2 linked regions of the Azospirillum brasilense genome follow. The protein of the gene in region 1 interacts with the protein of each later gene in a pairwise test. Links are inferred from orthologs where the notes say so. Each region holds a gene or a part of one and is shown on either strand. Other genes may lie near its edges.

What was found.
Region 2: the proteins of rplI (region 1) and lon interact in binary tests that used the Escherichia coli proteins (3 or more experiments, as listed by UniProt). The link is inferred for Azospirillum brasilense from one-to-one orthologs.

Annotation. Positions count from the first base shown.
Region 1 is NZ_CP059449.1:2,454,926-2,463,635, reverse strand. Bases 4,813-7,793 are described here. They hold rplI (50S ribosomal protein L9), read right to left. Parts: upstream 6,596-7,793; coding sequence 6,029-6,595; downstream 4,813-6,028. Other genes in these bases: rpsR (30S ribosomal protein S18), read right to left, coding at 7,585-7,793; H1Q64_RS11685 (DUF2232 domain-containing protein), read right to left, coding at 6,595-7,551; H1Q64_RS11695 (SAM-dependent methyltransferase), read right to left, coding at 4,813-5,778. In the rest of the region: H1Q64_RS11720 (hypothetical protein), read right to left, coding at 1-16; H1Q64_RS11715 (ABC transporter ATP-binding protein), read right to left, coding at 120-911; H1Q64_RS11710 (MlaE family ABC transporter permease), read right to left, coding at 920-1,696; alr (alanine racemase), read right to left, coding at 1,696-2,832; H1Q64_RS11700 (replicative DNA helicase), read right to left, coding at 2,810-4,342; more of H1Q64_RS11695, read right to left, coding at 4,525-4,812; more of rpsR, read right to left, coding at 7,794-7,857; rpsF (30S ribosomal protein S6), read right to left, coding at 7,858-8,295; fabD (ACP S-malonyltransferase), read left to right, coding at 8,689-8,710.
Region 2 is NZ_CP059449.1:2,707,553-2,716,373, reverse strand. What follows is about bases 1,187-4,278. They hold lon (endopeptidase La), read left to right. Parts: upstream 1,187-1,571; coding sequence 1,572-3,986; downstream 3,987-4,278. Other genes in these bases: H1Q64_RS12925 (HU family DNA-binding protein), read left to right, coding at 4,151-4,278; clpX (ATP-dependent Clp protease ATP-binding subunit ClpX), read left to right, coding at 1,187-1,286. Also shown: more of clpX, read left to right, coding at 18-1,186; more of H1Q64_RS12925, read left to right, coding at 4,279-4,423; H1Q64_RS12910 (NADH-quinone oxidoreductase subunit A), read left to right, coding at 5,190-5,558; H1Q64_RS12905 (NuoB/complex I 20 kDa subunit family protein), read left to right, coding at 5,549-6,091; H1Q64_RS12900 (NADH-quinone oxidoreductase subunit C), read left to right, coding at 6,116-6,745; H1Q64_RS12895 (NADH-quinone oxidoreductase subunit D), read left to right, coding at 6,814-7,962; NADH-quinone oxidoreductase subunit NuoE, read left to right, coding at 7,959-8,576; NADH-quinone oxidoreductase subunit NuoF, read left to right, coding at 8,587-8,821.

The sequences.
Region 1 (8,710 bases):
TGGTGATGTCCGCCATGCTCGTCTCTCCGATGGGATGCCGGCCTGTCGTGGCCCGCGTTCTTTCTGGCCGACCCTATCGGGCGGCAGGTTAATTTTGCACAAACCGGTGGCGAAGCGCGTCAGAGCGCCCGCACCTGCATCTTGATCGGCCCTTCGCCCCGGCCATGGACGAACTGGTCCACATAGGGGTTTCCGGAGTGGTCGATGTCGTTGGCGTGACCGGTCCAGATGATCCGGCCCTGGTGGATCATCGCCACACGGTCGGCGATCTTGCGGGCCGAGGCCATGTCGTGGGTGATGGTCACAGCGGTGGCGCCCAGATCCTTCACGCATTTCACGATCAGCTCGTTGATCACGTCGGCCATGATCGGGTCGAGGCCGGTCGTCGGCTCGTCGAAGAAGATGATCTCCGGCTCGTCGGCGATGGCGCGGGCGAGGCCGACGCGCTTCTGCATGCCGCCCGACAGTTCTGACGGAAACAGCTCGCCCACCTCCGGGCCGAGACCGACCGCGCCCATCTTGGCGATGGCGATGTCCTTGGCCTTGGCGCGCGGCATGTGCTCGCCCTGGATCAGGCCGAAGGCGACGTTCTCCCAGACCTTCAGGCTGTCGAACAGGGCGGCGCCCTGGAACAGCATGCCGAACTTGTGCAGCAGCTTCTCGCGCTCGCGCGGGCGCAGCCTGGTCGTCTCCTCGCCGTCGACGCGGATGGAGCCGCTGTCCGGGGACAGGAGGCCGAGGATGCATTTCAGCATCACCGACTTGCCGGTGCCGGACCCGCCGATGACGACCAGCGACTCGCCGCGCCCGACATCCAGGTCGATGCCGTTGAGCACGACCTTCGGACCGAACGCCTTGTGCACGTTCTTCAGCAAAATCTTCGGCGGATGAGCGGGGGGAACCTGGGACATGGAGTCGCTCACTTCGTCGAGAAGAAGATGCCGGTGATGAGGTAGTTCCACACCAGGATCAGGATGGAGGCCGACACCACCGCGTTGGTCGTCGCCGCCCCCACGCCCTGGGCGCCGCCGCGCGAATGGTAGCCGTGGTAGCAGCCCATCAGCGACACCATGAAACCGAACACCGCAGCCTTGACGAGTCCGGAGATGACGTCGACCGGCTCCAGGAATTCCCAGGTCCGTCCGATGTAGGAGGCAGGGTTGAAGTCCAGCCGGTAGACGCCGACCAGGAAGCCGCCGAACACGCCGATGATGTCAGCCACCAGCACCAGCAGTGGCAGCATGGCCAGTCCGGCGATCAGGCGCGGCGCCACCAGATACTTGAAGGGGTTGGTCGACAGGGTCGACAGCGCGTCGATCTGCTCGGTGACGCGCATGGTGCCGATCTCGGCGGCCATCGCGGCGCCGATGCGCCCGGCGACCATCAGGCCGCCCAGCACCGGCCCCAGTTCGCGCGTCACCGACAGGGCGACCACCGTGGCGATGGCGCCCTCCGCCTGGAAGCGGGAAAAACCGGAATAGCTCTGCAGCGCCAGCACCATGCCGGTGAACAGCGCGGTCAGCCCGACCACCGGCAGCGAATAGTAGCCGATGTCGATCATCTGGCGCAGGATCTGCCGCGGGTAGAACGGCGGACGCACGCAATGCGACAAGGCGGCGCCGGTGAACATGGCGAGCTTTCCGGTGGCTTCCAGAAAGATCAGGAAGGCCCGTCCGGTGGCGGCAAGGAAACCCATCAAGCGACCTCAGGCGGCGGCGGGTCGCGGTAGACCCTGTGGTAACGCGCGCCCAGCGAGGTCAGGATTTCGTAGCCGATGGTTCCGCCTTCGCTCGCCACGGTATCCACCGGGCGGTTCGGGCCGATCAGCTCCACCAGCCCGCCGGGCGTCACCGCCTCGTCGGGAAGGTGGCTGACATCCACCGTCACCAGATCCATCGAAACACGCCCAACCACCGGAGCGGCCACGCCGTTGACGAAGACATGGCCGCGCCCGCTGAGCGAGCGCAGATATCCGTCGGCATAACCCACTGCGATGGTTGCGATTTTTCCTCTCGCCGCAACGCGGTGCGTGGCACCGTAGCCAACGGTCATAGGGCTGTCAACGTTGCGCACCTGTAGCAGCCGGGCGTCGAGCCGGATCGTGCCCCGCATCGGGTTGGCCGCGGCGGGCGTCGGATTGACGCCGTAGAGCGCGCAGCCGGGCCGCACGAGGTCGAAATGGAAGGACGTTCCGTGGAAGATCCCCGAGGAATTGGCGAAACTCGCCTCGGCCGCCGGCAGCCGCCCGACCGCCGAACGGAAACGCCCGAGCTGCTGGCTGTTCATCACCGAATCTTCGTCGGCGCAGGCGAGGTGGGTCATCCACACCCGGACGTCCACCCCCTCCAGCCGGGAGAGGTCGCCGACCAGCGTGTCCAGCTCGTCTGGACCAAGCCCGAGTCGATTCATGCCGGTGTCGATGTGGACGACGGCGGGCAGGGCCGTTCCCCGCGCCCTGGCGTGGGCCTGCCACGCCGCGATGTCGCCCAGATGATTCAGAACCGGCAGGATGCGGTGGGCCGTGAAGTCGGGAGCGGTGCCGGCGGGAAGGCCGCCCAGCGACAGGACGCGGGCCTCTGCCGGCGCCACGGCGCGGACGGCCAGCGCCTCCTCGAACTGCGCGACCACGAAGGTCCGGCAGCCGGCGGCGGCGAGCGCCGGAACGACCCTTTCCACCCCCAGCCCATAGGCGTTCGCCTTGACCACGGCGGCGCACTCGGCGGGCGCCACCCGGTCGCGGAGCTGCGCCCAGTTGGCGACCACCGCACCGAGGTCGATGGTCAGAACGGCGCCGGCGCGTGCCAGCGGATCACTCAGTGGGGCCGAAGTCATGGGTCGTGTCGAGGTCGCCGAATCTGGTGAATTGGCCATCGAAGAACATGCGGACGCTGCCGATCGGGCCGTGGCGCTGCTTGGCGATGATCGCCTCCGCGGTGTTGTGCACCTCGGCGTAGCGCTTCTGCCAGTTGGCGTAGCGGTCGTTGTACTTGTCCTCCGTCTCCTCCGGCCGGCGGGCCGGCTCGGCGCGCTCAAGATAGTACTGTTCGCGGTAAACGAACATCACCACGTCGGCGTCCTGCTCGATGGAGCCCGATTCGCGCAGGTCGGCGAGCTGCGGCCGTTTGTCCTCACGCATTTCCACCGCGCGGCTGAGCTGGGACAGCGCCAGCACCGGCACCTCCAGCTCCTTGGCAATGGCCTTCAGGCCGCGGGTGATCTCCGAGATTTCCTGCACGCGGTTCTCGTTGCCCTTGGTCGAGCCGCCGCGCAGCAGCTGGAGATAGTCCACCACGACCATGCCCAGCCCGTGCGTGCGCTTCAGCCGGCGGCAGCGGGTGCGCACCGCGGCGATGGTCAGGGCTGGCGTGTCGTCCACGAAGAAGGGAACACGGCTGAGCTCCTGGCTGGCCGCCACGAACTTGGGGAAGTCGCTGTCCTTGATCTCGCCGCGGCGGATCTTGTCGCCCGACACCTCGGCCTCGCCGGCAAGGATACGGGTGGCGAGCTGCTCCGCCGACATTTCCAGCGAGAAGAAGCCGACCGGCGCGCCTTCGCCGCCGTTGGTGCGCATGTGCGCCTTGGCGGCGTTGAAGGCGATGTTGGTGGCCAGCGCCGTCTTGCCCATGGAGGGGCGCCCAGCGAGGATGATGAGGTCCGACGGGTGCAGGCCACCCAACTTGCGGTCCATGTCGCGCAGGCCGGTGGTCACGCCGGTGACGTGGCTGGACCGCCGGAAGGCCGTCTCCGCTGTGGCGATGGCCGCCTTCAGCGACTCGGAGAAGGCGACGAAGCCGCCGCGCACGTCGCCGGTCGAGGCGAGGTCGAAGAGCTGCTTCTCCGCCGTCTCGATCTGGTCCATGGCGTCAATGTCGAGGTCGTGCTGATACGCCTCGTTCACCATGTCCGTGCCGACCTCGATCAACTGCCGGCGCAGGAAGAGGTCGTGGATCGTCTTGCCGTAATCGCCCGCGTTGACCACCGTCACGACGTTGGCGGCGAGCTGCGCCAGATAGCCGGCGCCACCATCCGGTGCCAATTCGACGTCGTTGTCGAAATAGGCCTTCAGCGTCACCGGATTGGCAATCTGGCCGCGCTCCACCATCTTGGCGATGGCCGAAAAGATGCGCTGGTGCGCCGGGTCGTAGAAATGCTCGGCGCGCAGGAACTCGCCGACCTTCTCATACGCCTTGTTGTTCACCAGGATGGCGCCGAGCAGCGCCTGTTCCGCCTCCTCGTTGTGCGGCGGCGTGCGGTATTCCGCCGTCGGCTTCACGGCAGCGGCGCGGGACAGCCCGCCGTCGAGGGGGCGCGGCTCGAAAAGCTGGGTGGTCTTGTCATCCATGGCGGCACTTTAGCAAAGGGCGGGGCGCAAAGCTGTGCGATCGGGTTAAGGATACCCACATTCCTGTGAGTAACTTTTGCCCACAGCCGGTGAAAGCTGGGGGTAAGGCGAATTTCAAACGTTCTATCAAAAGCTTGGGCCAGAGCAAAACCTGTGGGCCGATGTGGCGCGGACACCTCTGGTCAAGCGTTGCTGGCACCGACGTTCCGGCCGGTGCGCAGGGGCCGGGGCACGGCGTCGGCCAAGGCCGTTTCGGCGCGCTGGATATATTCGCGGACGAGCGGAACGGCGCCCAGCGAGCGGGCGAGCTGCATCTGGAAAACCATGTGCCCCTGGTAGCGGAAGCTGATCTCGGCCCCCGCCAGATAGAACTCCCACATCCGGCAGAAGCGTTCGTCGTACATCGCGCGCGCGTCCTCCCGCCGGGCCGCGAACCGCTCCCGCCAGTGGCGCAGCGTCTCGGCGTAGTGAAGGCGCAGAATCTCGACGTCGGTGTTCCACAGCCCGGCCTTCTCCACCGCCGGGATCACCTCCGACAGGGCGGGCGAGTAGCCGCCGGGAAAGATGTATTTGCGGAACCACGGGTTGGTTGAGCCCGGCCCATCCGACCGGCCGATGGCATGAAGCAACGCCACCCCGTCCTCGGCCAGCAGGTCGCGCAGCCTGGCGAAGAAGGCCGGATAATGGGGCACCCCGACATGCTCGAACATGCCGACCGAGACGATGCGGTCGAAACGTCCTTCCATTTGCCGGTAGTCGCGCAGCTCGAAGCGGACCTGACCGGCCAGCCCGGCATGAGCCGCCCGCTCCCGCGCCACGGCGACCTGTTCGCGGGACAGGGTGATTCCGGTGACCTGGGCGCCGGTCATGCGGGCGAGGTAGAGCGCCATGCCGCCCCAGCCGCAGCCGATGTCCAGGACCCGCATGCCCGGCTGAAGCAGCAGCTTCGCCGCGATGTGCCGTTTCTTGGCCTCCTGCGCCTCGTCCAGCCCGGTATCGGGTGTGGGGAAGTAGGCGCAGGAATATTGCAGGTCGCGGTCGAGGAACAGGTCGAAGAAGGACCGCGACAGGTCATAATGATGGGCCACGTTGCGCCGCGACCGCCCTAGGGGATTGCTCTGCTGGATGAGCCGTAGCGCGGGGGACAGGGTTTCCCGCAGATTGCCCAGAACGCCCTGGACATTGTCCGTCCCGGCGCTCAGCAGCGCCAGGAAATCATAGACGGAGCCGCCTTCGATGGTCAGGCGGCCGTCCATGTAGGCTTCCCCGAATCGCAGCCGCGGGTTCACCACGAGGTCGCGGTGCAGCGCCTTGTCGTGCAAATGCAGCGTGAGGGACGGCGTGCCGACCCCCACCCGGTGCCTCCGCCCGTCGGCGCCGACGATATCCAGAGCGCCGGCGGTCAGGGCCGGGCTGAGCAGGCGGGCTAGCAGCATCGCGCATCTCCGCATCCGTCGCACACGACTCGGTCCGGTACCTTCGCCGTGAGCGAATCACCAGGAACGAGAGTCGGAGTTCGGAGCGGGAGGAGGCAACCCGCCGGACGGGGCAGGGGGCGGGGCGTCCGGCACATCCGGATGGGGGAGGGGTCGGATGATGCGGGGCGCCAAAAGCGGAAAAGCCGCCTCGCCCCTTTCGGGGGCGGGCGGCTTCCGGACGAGCGGACTGGTCTCGTTGAGCGGGCGGTCAGCCCTCCTCGGAAACCTCGGCCTCGGCGGCCTCGGGGGCCTCCTCGATTTCGTCCTCGTCGTCGCGCAGGTCGGCCGCGGTGACCATGCCGCCGCGGGAACGCTGGAGTTCAGCCTCTTCCTGCGAGCGGGCGACGTTCACCGTGACGGAGATGCTCACCTCGGGGTGCAGGACGACGCGCAGCTTGAACAGGCCCAGCGTCTTGATCGGGGTCTCGATCGACACCTGCTTGCGGTCGACCTTGTAGCCGGCGGCGTCAAGGGCGTCCGCAACGTCGCGCGGGGTCACCGAACCGTACAGCACGCCGGTTTCGCCGGCCTGACGGATCACGACGACCGACACGTCGTTCATCTTGGTGGCCACCTGCTCGGCGTCCTTGCGGCGCTCCAGGTTGACGGCCTCCAGGTGGGCCTTCTGCTTCTCGAAGAACGCCATGTTCGCCTTGGTGGCGCGCATGGCCTTCTTCTGCGGCAGCAGATAGTTGCGGGCGAAGCCGGGACGCACCTTCACGACCTGGCCCATCTGGCCGAGCTTCTCGACCCGCTCCAGCAGAATAACTTCCATCACTCGTCCTCCTGATCGGGGCCGGCGGGCCGGAGACGGCGACGCAGCCCAATCCATTGCTCAATCATGCCAAGACCGACCATCAGCACGATCGGCCAACCGAAAAGAAACAGGAACATGTAGAACCCGACGAGGATCGGCAGCTTGGCCGATCGGCTTCGGGCGAACACATGCACCACCGAAAGCCCGGCAAAGGCGAATGGCAAGGCCAGGATCAACGCGGCGTTGACCGCGAGGAACCCGACCGGGTCCGGCGCCAGCGAGGCCGCCACCATGGCCAGCAGGAACGCGGTGGCGAGCCACCGTGGCAGTTCCAAGTCGTCCAGCCGCATGGCGGGGCGCCGGTTGCGGCCGAACCGCATCAGGACGCCCTGCGCCAGGGCTCCGTTGATGATCGTCATGACGAGCCATGAGATCACCGCGAAGCCCGGCAACACCTCGGCCATCCAAATGTCCTGCGGGTCCGGGGCCTGCTGGCCCTGCGCAGAGAACATCTGTTCCGCCATGCGGCTCAGCGTTTCCCGCACCGCGCCCTCCAGCCCGCCGGGCTGATCGAGCGTCAGAACCGCGGCGCCCAGAAGGCCCGCCAGTCCCATCCCGGTCAGCGCCATCAGGAGCCGGCCCGGAGGATACCATTCAAGACTCCCGTCGGGAGCCGCCCGCGCCAGCAGCGCCTGCCGCACCACCAGGATGACCGGGACAGCCGCGGTCACCAGATAGGCGAGAGACACCAGGACGCTGGACGACACCGCCAGGACCGCCACCGTTCCCACCGCACCGGCGAGAAGGGAGGCGGTGGAGCCGAGCCACAGTCCCGCGAGGAACAGCGGCAGCGGCGCCAGATAGCCCAGGATCAGCGCCCCGAACCCGCCGAACAGGACGGCGAGATAGAAGAAAGCGCTGACCACGCCGACACCGATGGCAGCCGCCAGAGGGGCGGCCAGGGGCGAGGCCATGGGATTGCCTTTGCCTGTTGTCCGCTTCGGTCCTTACTTCACCACGTAGGGAAGCAGGGCCAGGAAACGGGCGCGCTTGATGGCGCGGGCGAGTTCGCGCTGCTTCTTCGCGGAAACCGCGGTGATGCGGCTCGGCACGATCTTGCCACGCTCGGAGATGAAGCGGGACAGGAGCTTGACGTCCTTGTAGTCGATCGCCGGGGCGTTCGCGCCCGAGAACGGGCAGGTCTTGCGGCGGCGGAAGAACGGACGGCGGGGACCGCCACCGGTGCGGGCCGGAGCGCCCGAGGTCTGCTTGTCGGACATTTAGGCGTTCTCCCCTTCGGCAACGGTGGGCTCCTGGCGACGCGGCGGGCGCGGGCCACGATCCTCGAAGCGGCGCGGGCCGCGGTCGCCGCGATCGCCGCGGTCACCACGCTCGCCGCGGCTCTGCATCATCACCGACGGGTTGGCGTCCAGCGCATCGACGCGGACGGTCATGAAGCGCAGCACGTCCTCGTTGATGCCCATGTTCCGCTCCATCTCCAGAACGGCGGCGGCGGGGGCATCAAGGTTGAACAGGGTGTAGTGACCCTTGCGGTTCTTCTTGATCTTGTAGGTGAGCGTCTTCAGACCCCAGTATTCGGTCTTGGCGACCTGGCCGCCGTTGTCGCGAATGATCTGGGCGAACTGCTCGCCGAGCTGCTCGGCCTGGGCGGCCGAGATGTCCTGGCGCGCGATCAGCACGCACTCGTAAAGAGCCATTATACTCCCCATGGCTGTTCATGGTCCGGCGCTGCACCCCATCCCCTATGGACAGGATCAGCCGCCCGGGCCTAGCCGACGGCACGCGGGCCACCGGCAAGGAGTTATGAAGCGGCGCAGTATGCATAAAAGCACTATCCCGACAAGCGGAAACACGAGCCAGCCGACGATTCCGGCGCCTCTGCCTTTGATGTGCCTTGGAATGGCCCTTTTCTCCGTTCGCCTTTGCATCGCAGCAATGAAAAAACGCCGAAAAAGCAACAGAAAGGCGCCAATTCGACCTCGTCAACGTTGAGCATCGCTTGACTTGCCCGAAAGGCCGGGTATGACTGTCGCCGAATTCAACGGCGGCGCCGCGGGTGGCGCGCCTTTTTACTAGGGTTCCCAGACAGCATGACCAGGGCGTTCGTCTTTC
Region 2 (8,821 bases), 260 kb from region 1 along the record:
GAGATGACGGAGTACCGATGAGCAAGTCCAGCAGCGGCGATTCGAAGAACACGCTCTACTGCTCCTTTTGCGGCAAGAGCCAGCACGAGGTCCGCAAGCTGATTGCCGGTCCGACGGTGTTCATCTGCGATGAATGCGTCGAGCTGTGCATGGACATCATTCGCGAGGAGAACAAGACGACCCTCGTGAAGTCCCGCGACGGCGTGCCGACCCCGCGCGACATCCATGCGGTACTGGACGATTACGTGATCGGCCAGCATCACGCGAAACGGGTCCTTTCTGTTGCGGTGCACAACCACTACAAGCGGTTGGCGCACGGCACGAAGCACAACGACGTCGAACTGGCGAAGTCCAACATCCTGCTGGTCGGCCCCACGGGCTGCGGCAAGACGCTGCTCGCCCAGACGCTTGCCCGGATCATCGACGTTCCCTTCACGATGGCCGACGCCACGACCCTGACCGAGGCGGGCTATGTCGGTGAGGACGTCGAGAACATCATCCTCAAGCTGCTCCAGGCCGCCGACTACAACGTCGAGCGGGCGCAGCGCGGCATCGTCTACATCGACGAGGTCGACAAGATCAGCCGCAAGTCCGACAACCCCTCGATCACGCGCGACGTGTCGGGCGAGGGCGTGCAGCAGGCCCTGCTGAAGATCATGGAAGGCACCGTCGCCTCCGTGCCTCCGCAGGGCGGCCGCAAGCACCCGCAGCAGGAATTCCTGCAGGTCGACACCAGCAACATCCTGTTCATCTGCGGCGGTGCCTTCGCCGGGCTGGACAAGATCATCGCGCAGCGCGGCAAGGGCACCTCGATCGGCTTCGGCGCCGACGTCCGTGGTCCGGACGAGCGTTCGACCGGCGATATCCTGCGTGAGGTCGAGCCCGAGGATTTGCTGAAATTCGGCCTGATCCCCGAGTTCATTGGCCGTCTGCCGGTGGTCGCAACCCTGTCCGACCTGGACGAGGCGGCTCTGGTCGAGATCCTCACCAAGCCGAAGAACGCCCTGGTCAAGCAGTACCAGCGCCTGTTCGAGATGGAGGATGTCCGTCTGGAATTCTCCGACGACGCCCTGCGCACCATCTCCCATAAGGCGATCCAGCGGAAGACCGGCGCCCGTGGCCTGCGTTCGATCATGGAGTCGATCCTGCTCGACCCAATGTTCGATCTGCCGGGTCTGTCGGGGGTGGAAAGCATCCTGGTCAACAAGGAAGTGGTCGAAGGGCGCGCCAAGCCGCTTTACGTCCACGCCGAGCGCCGCGGGGAGCAGCAGGCACCGGGTGCCTGAGTTCGTCACGGCCGATCAGTATCGGATACGGGGAAGGGCGCCTTTGGGCGCCCTTTGTCGTTTCCGGCTTATGCAGACATCGAGGGAGCCACTCGGGCCGCGGAGCGGTCGGACCGGCATGTCGCACCGCCATACGGAATTGGGGTTCTGGCCCTTGAAGGGGGGCTATGGCTGTGCCACGTTAGAAAAAGTGCCGGTTTTCGATCCCTGTGCTCATCCCTCGAGGCGGGGCTCTTCCCAGGCCCATCCCGGGCTGACGGCGTCCCAATGAAAGAGGCCCAATCAATGTTCGAAATCCCTCGTGGTGCCCTCTATCCGGTCCTGCCGCTCCGCGACATCGTGGTTTTCCCCCACATGATCGTGCCTCTTTTCGTCGGCCGTGAGAAATCCGTGCGCGCCCTGGAAGACGTGATGAAGGACGACAAACAGATCCTTCTCGTCACCCAGAAGAATGCCGCGCAGGACGATCCGACGCCGGCCGATATCTACAGCGTCGGCACCGTTGGGACCGTGTTGCAGCTGCTGAAGCTGCCCGACGGAACGGTGAAGGTGCTCGTGGAGGGCGGCCAGCGCGCGTCCATCACCAAGTTCGCCGAGAACGAGGATTTCTTCCAGGCCCACGCCGACCTCGTCGAGGAGAAGGTCGGGGAAAGTCAGGAGCTTGAGGCGCTGGGACGCGCGGTCGTCTCGCAATTCGAGCAGTACATCAAGCTGAACAAGAAGATCCCGCCGGAGGTTCTGGTTTCGATCAACCAGATCGAGGAGCCGGGGAAGCTGGCGGACACCGTCGCCTCCCATCTCGCGCTGAAGATTCCGGAGAAGCAGCAGCTTTTGGAATGCGCCACGGTGTCTGAGCGGCTGGAGCGGGTCTACGCCTTCATGGAAGGTGAGATTGGCGTCCTGCAGGTCGAAAAGCGCATCCGCAACCGCGTCAAGCGGCAGATGGAGAAGACTCAGCGCGAGTACTATCTCAACGAACAGCTCAAGGCGATCCAGAAGGAACTCGGCGAGACCGAGGACGGCCGCGACGAGTCGGCCGAGCTCGAAGAGAAGATCAACAAGACCCGCTTCTCCAAGGAAGCCCGCGACAAGGCCCTGGCCGAGCTGAAGAAGCTGCGCTCCATGAGCCCGATGTCGGCCGAGGCGACGGTGGTGCGCAACTACCTGGACTGGATGCTCTCCATTCCCTGGAAGAAGCGCACCAAGGTGAAGAAGGACCTGAAGCTCGCGCAGAAGATCCTCGACGCCGACCATTACGGCCTGGAGAAGGTCAAGGAACGCATTCTCGAATATCTCGCGGTCCAGAACCGCATGAACAAGGTGAAGGGGCCGATCCTTTGCCTCGTCGGCCCCCCCGGCGTCGGCAAGACCTCGCTCGGCAAGTCGATCGCCAAGTCCACGGGGCGCAACTTCGTGCGTATGTCGCTCGGCGGCGTGCGGGACGAGGCCGAGGTCCGCGGTCACAGGCGCACCTACATCGGCTCGATGCCCGGCAAGGTCATCCAGGGCATGAAGAAGGCAAAGTCGTCAAACCCGCTGTTCCTGCTGGACGAGATCGACAAGCTCGGTGCCGATTGGCGCGGCGATCCGTCGTCGGCCCTGCTGGAGGTCCTCGATCCCGAGCAGAACGGCACCTTCAACGACCATTACCTTGAGGTCGACTACGACCTCTCGGACGTGATGTTCGTCTGCACGGCCAACACGATGCGCATGCCGCAGCCGCTGCTGGACCGTATGGAGATCATCCGCGTTGCCGGCTACACTGAGGACGAAAAGGTCGAGATTTCTAAGCGCCACCTGATCGAGAAGCAGGTGGAGGCCAACGGTCTGAAGAAGGGCGAGTTTGCCATCTCCGACGACGCGCTGCGCGACCTGATCCGCTATTACACGCGGGAGGCCGGTGTCCGCAGCCTGGAGCGCGAGATCGCCAACCTCTGCCGCAAGGCCGTGAAGGAGATCCTGATGAAGGGCTCCGCCGGCGCCAAGGTCTCGGTCACCCGCCGGAACCTGGACAAGTACGCCGGCGTTCGCCGCTTCCACTTCGGTGAGGCGGAGCTTGAGGATCTGGTGGGCGTCACCACCGGCCTGGCCTGGACGGAAGTCGGCGGCGAGCTGCTGTCGATCGAGGCGGTCAGCCTTCCCGGCAAGGGGCGGGTGACCACCACCGGTAAGCTCGGCGACGTCATGAAGGAGTCGGTCCAAGCGGCGGAGAGCTACGTCAAGTCGCGGGCCACCGCCTTCGGCATCAAGCCGACGCTCTTCGAGAAGCGGGACATCCATGTCCACGTGCCCGAAGGCGCCACCCCGAAGGACGGTCCGTCGGCGGGTGTGGCGATGATCACCTCAATCGTCTCGGTCCTGACCGGCATCGCGGTCCGCAAGGACGTGGCGATGACCGGCGAGATCACCCTGCGCGGCCGGGTGCTGCCCATCGGCGGCCTGAAGGAAAAGCTGCTGGCCGCTCTGCGCGGCGGCCTCAAGCATGTGCTGATCCCGAAGGACAACGAGAAGGATCTCGCCGAAATTCCGGACAACGTGAAGCGCGGCCTGGAAATCATCCCGGTCAGCACGGTCGACGATGTCCTGAAGAACGCCCTGGTTCGGGAACTCGAGCCCATCGAGTGGAAGGAACCGGAGGCGGTCGAACCGGCGGTCGCCAAGCCGCAGCCCGACGGCGGCGGCGAGGTGCTGCGTCATTGATCATGCCCCGCGTTTAAAGCGCCTTTAAAGGCCTACCAAGCTTCGCATCGCCCGCCCGTCTGCAATTGACGGGCGGGCGATGTCGCGTTTATCGTTTGAATGCGTGAAGTCATTGGGTGGCTTTGCTTCCACTTTCTTTGCCGGACTGAAATGGGGGGAAGTAAGTGAACAAGAATGATCTGGTGGCGCACGTCGCCGATGCCGTGGGTTTGTCCAAAACCGACGCGACCAAGGCGGTCGACGCTGTTTTCGACGGCATCGCCGACTCGCTCAAGAATGGGGAGGAGGTTCGACTGGTCGGTTTCGGCACCTTCGCGGTTTCCGAACGCGCGGCCGGCGAGGGCCGCAATCCGCGCACAGGCGAGAAGATTGCCATTCCCGCGTCGAAACAGCCGAAGTTCAAGCCTGGTAAGACCTTGAAGGACGGGTTGAAGTGATGACGTCTTGAACGGATAGGGCATTCCGGGCATAGTGCGCGCCGGTCAGCACAGGCTGGCCGGCTTTGCGTTGTCTGGAACGCCAATCCGGTCAACGACGCGGCGCGGGCGATTAGCTCAGCGGTAGAGCATCTCGTTTACACCGAGAGGGTCGGGGGTTCGAAACCCTCATCGCCCACCATCGCGCCCGATCCTTCCGGCACGTCCTTTTCAAATTCGTGATTGACAGGTCATGCGTCAGGCGGCTAGAAACCGCCCATCGGCGACGGGGCGTGGCCCCGGAAACTGCGCTGCGATCCTATGACATGGACGCCTGTTTTTGCGCATTTCACATCGCCGCGTTGCGCGGGTGTAGCTCAGTTGGTTAGAGCGCCGGCCTGTCACGCCGGAGGCCGCGGGTTCAAGTCCCGTCACTCGCGCCATTCCCTCCCTTTCCATTCTCTTTTTTGCAAAGAAAACGAAGCCTTCACGGCTTTACCGGCAGGCTCGCGGTCCCCATATCCGATTAGCTCGACCCGCATATCCGATAAGCCGGATAGAGAGAAGGGTCATTTAAAAAGTTTGGTAATACCAAGGACATCCGCTCATTTCCGCAGAGTGGATTCGTTGGCCGAAAGCGATTCAAAGCGCTTTCCTTGATCACGCTCTCGTCATATATTCCGCCCCGTCTGATGGGCTAATCCAAGGCATTCCAGCCACGACACCGCGCGTCGGCCGATTACCGGCCGTACCGGCGATCGTGGCGTGGGCTTATGGGAGGACCGCGGTGACCAACCCGCTGATCATTGAGTACCTTCCGATCCTGGTGTTCCTGCTGATCGGTATCGCGCTGGCCGTGGTGATGGTTGGCGCGTCTTACGTCATCAGCCCGAAGAATCCGGATTCGGAGAAGCTCTCCCCCTACGAGTGCGGCTTCGAGCCGTTCGAGGATGCCCGCACGAAGTTCGACGTGCGGTTTTACCTGGTCTCCATCCTGTTCATCATCTTCGACCTCGAGGTCGCCTTCCTGTTCCCGTGGGCCGTCGCTCTCGGGGACATCGGGCTCTTCGGTTTCTGGTCGATGATCGTGTTCCTTGGGATTCTGACCATCGGCTTCATCTATGAGTGGAAGAAAGGAGCTCTGGAATGGGAGTAGAGGCTGCCAAGCTGGCGCCGATTCCGCCCGGACCGGAACAGGACGCCTATCTCCGCGCGGTCACCGAGGAGATCCAGGAAAAGGGCTTCATCACGGCGAAGTACGAGGACGTGCTCGCCTGGGCCCGCACCGGTTCCCTGTGGCCGATGACCTTCGGTCTGGCCTGCTGCGCGGTGGAGATGATCCACGCCTACATGAGCCGGTACGACCTGGACCGTTTCGGCGTCATTCCGCGCCCCAGCCCGCGCCAGTCCGACTGCATGATTGTGGCCGGCACGCTGACCAACAAGATGGCCCCCGCGCTGCGCAAGGTCTATGACCAGATGCCGGAACCGCGCTGGGTGATCTCGATGGGCTCCTGCGCCAACGGCGGCGGCTACTATCACTACTCCTACTCGGTGGTGCGCGGCTGCGACCGGATCGTTCCGGTCGATATTTACGTGCCGGGCTGTCCTCCGACCGCGGAAGCGCTGGTCTACGGCATTCTGCAACTCCAGAAGAAGATCCGGCGCGGCAACCGCATCGCTCGCTGAATAAGAAAAAGGCAGGTCCTGGCCATGTCCGAACAGGCGTTGAAGGAACTTGGGGACCATATCGCCGCGACGCTCGGCGATGACGTCCTGAAGGTCGAGCTGAAGCTTGGCGAGCTGATGGTGACCGTCCGCCGGCCCTCGCTCATCAAGTCGCTCACCTTCCTGCGTGACGATCCGACCTGCTCGTTCGAGCAGCTGCTCGACGTCACCGCTGTGGATTGGCCGGAGCGGGAGGAACGCTTCGAAGTCGTCTACATCCTTTTGAGCTACAAGCACAATCGGCGCCTCCGCGTGAAGGTCACCACCGACGAGGACACCCCGGTGGCCTCCGCCGTGCCGGTGTACAACGCGGCCGGCTGGTTCGAGCGTGAAACCTGGGACATGTTCGGGATCTTCTTCGCCGACCATCCGGACCTGCGCCGCATCCTGACCGATTACGGTTTCGAAGGTCACCCGTTGCGCAAAGACTTCCCGATGACGGGCTATGTCGAGTGCCGCTACGACGAGGACCAGAAACGCGTCGTCTACGAACCCGTCCGCCTGACGCAGGATTTCCGCAGCTTCGACTTCCTGTCGCCCTGGGAAGGCATGACGAACGTGATGCTGCCCGGCGACGAGAAGGCCCAGGCCCCTGACACCGGGAGCAAGCCGTGACCATCGCCACGTCCGCACACCCCTCCGCCGGCCAGTCCGGCGGCAAGACCCAGATCAAGCCCTACACCATGAACTTCGGGCCGCAGCACCCTGCGGCCCACGGCGTGTTGCGTCTGGTGATGGAGCTGAACGGCGAGGTCGTCGAACGTTGCGACCCGCACATCGGCCTGCTGCACCGCGGCACCGAGAAGCTGATCGAGTACAAGACCTACCTGCAGGCCGTTCCGTATTTCGATCGCCTCGATTACGTCAGCCCGATGTGCATGGAGCACGCCTATGTGCTCGGCATCGAGAACCTTCTGCAGATCAAGGCGCCGCTGCGCGCCCAGTACATCCGCGTTCTCTTCTCCGAGATCACGCGCATCCTGAACCACATCCTGTCGATCACCACCGGCGCGCTCGACGTCGGCGCGATCACTCCGGCGCTGTGGGGCTTCGAGGAACGCGAGATCCTCATGGAGTTCTACGAGCGTGTGTGCGGTGCGCGCCTGCATGCCAACTACTTCCGCCCCGGCGGCGTCGCCTGGGATCTGCCGGCCGGCCTGACCGACGACATCTGGGAGTTCACGGAGCGGTTCCCGAAGTTTGTTGACGACATTGACAATCTGCTGACGAACAATCGCATTTTCAAGCAGCGGACCGTCGACATCGGCGTCGTCACCAAGGAAGAAGCGTTCAACTGGGGCTTCACCGGCCCGATGCTGCGCGGTTCGGGCGTGGCCTGGGACCTGCGCAAGTCGCAGCCCTACGAAGTCTACGACCGCATGGACTTCGACGTGCCGGTCGGCCTGACCGGCGACTGCTGGGCGCGTTACCTCGTCCGCATGGAGGAGATGCGCCAATCCAACCGCATGATCCGCCAGTGCCTGAAGGAGCTTCCCGAAGGCCCGGTGCGCGCGGAGGAGCGCAAGGTCTCCCCGCCGCCGCGCGGCGAGATGAAGCGGTCGATGGAAGCGCTGATCCATCACTTCAAGCTCTTCACCGAGGGCTTCCACGTCCCGGCGGGCGAAACCTACACCGCCATCGAGGCGCCGAAGGGCGAGTTCGGCGTGTATCTGGTCTCGGACGGCACGAACAAGCCGTACCGCTGCAAGATCCGCGCGCCGGGCTTCGCCCACCTGCAGGGCCTCGACTTCATGTCGAAGGGCCACATGCTGGCCGACGCGGTGGCCAACATCGCGTCCATGGACATCGTGTTCGGAGAAATTGACCGATGAGCGCCCCGGCTCACGACCCGGCCAAGGAGCCGGCCTCCTTCGCCTTCACTCCGGAAAATCTGGAACGGGCGAAGGCCATCATCGCGAAGTACCCGGCAGGCAAGCAGGCCAGCGCCTGCATGCCGCTGCTCGATCTGGCCCAGCGCCAGAGCGACGGCTGGCTGCCGCGCGTCGCCATGGATGCCGTCGCCGACCTGCTCGGCATGCCGCGCATCCGCGTGTACGAGGTCGCGACCTTCTACACGATGTACAACAAGACCCCGGTCGGTAAGCACGTCATCCAGGTCTGCACGACCACGCCGTGCTGGCTGCGCGGGTCGGACGACATCGTGCACACCTGCGAGCGCAAGCTGGGTATCGGTGTCGGCGAGACCACGGCGGACGGCCAGTTCACGCTGCGCGAGGTCGAGTGCTCGGGCGCCTGCGTCAACGCGCCGGTGGTCCAGATCGGCGACGACTACTATGAAGACGTCAGCCCGGAACACATGGAAAAGATCATCGACGCTCTCAAGGGCGGCGAGATCCCCAAGCACGGCTCGCAGATCGGCCGGCAGTCCTCCGAACCGGTGGGCGGCCCGACGACTCTGAAGGCCTTCACCACCACGGCCGATTGAGGGGGATGCGATGCTTCGCGACGAGGACCGCATTTTCACCAACCTGTACGGCTACCAGAGCTTCGGCCTGGACGCCGCCCGGAAGCGTGGTGATTGGGACAACACCAAGGCCCTGATCGCCCAGGGCAAGGAATGGATCATCGAGCAGGTCAAGGAGTCCGGCCTGCGCGGGCGGGGCGGCGCCGGTTTCTCGACGGGCATGAAGTGGTCCTTCATGCCGAAGAACGTCACGGACAAGCCGGTCT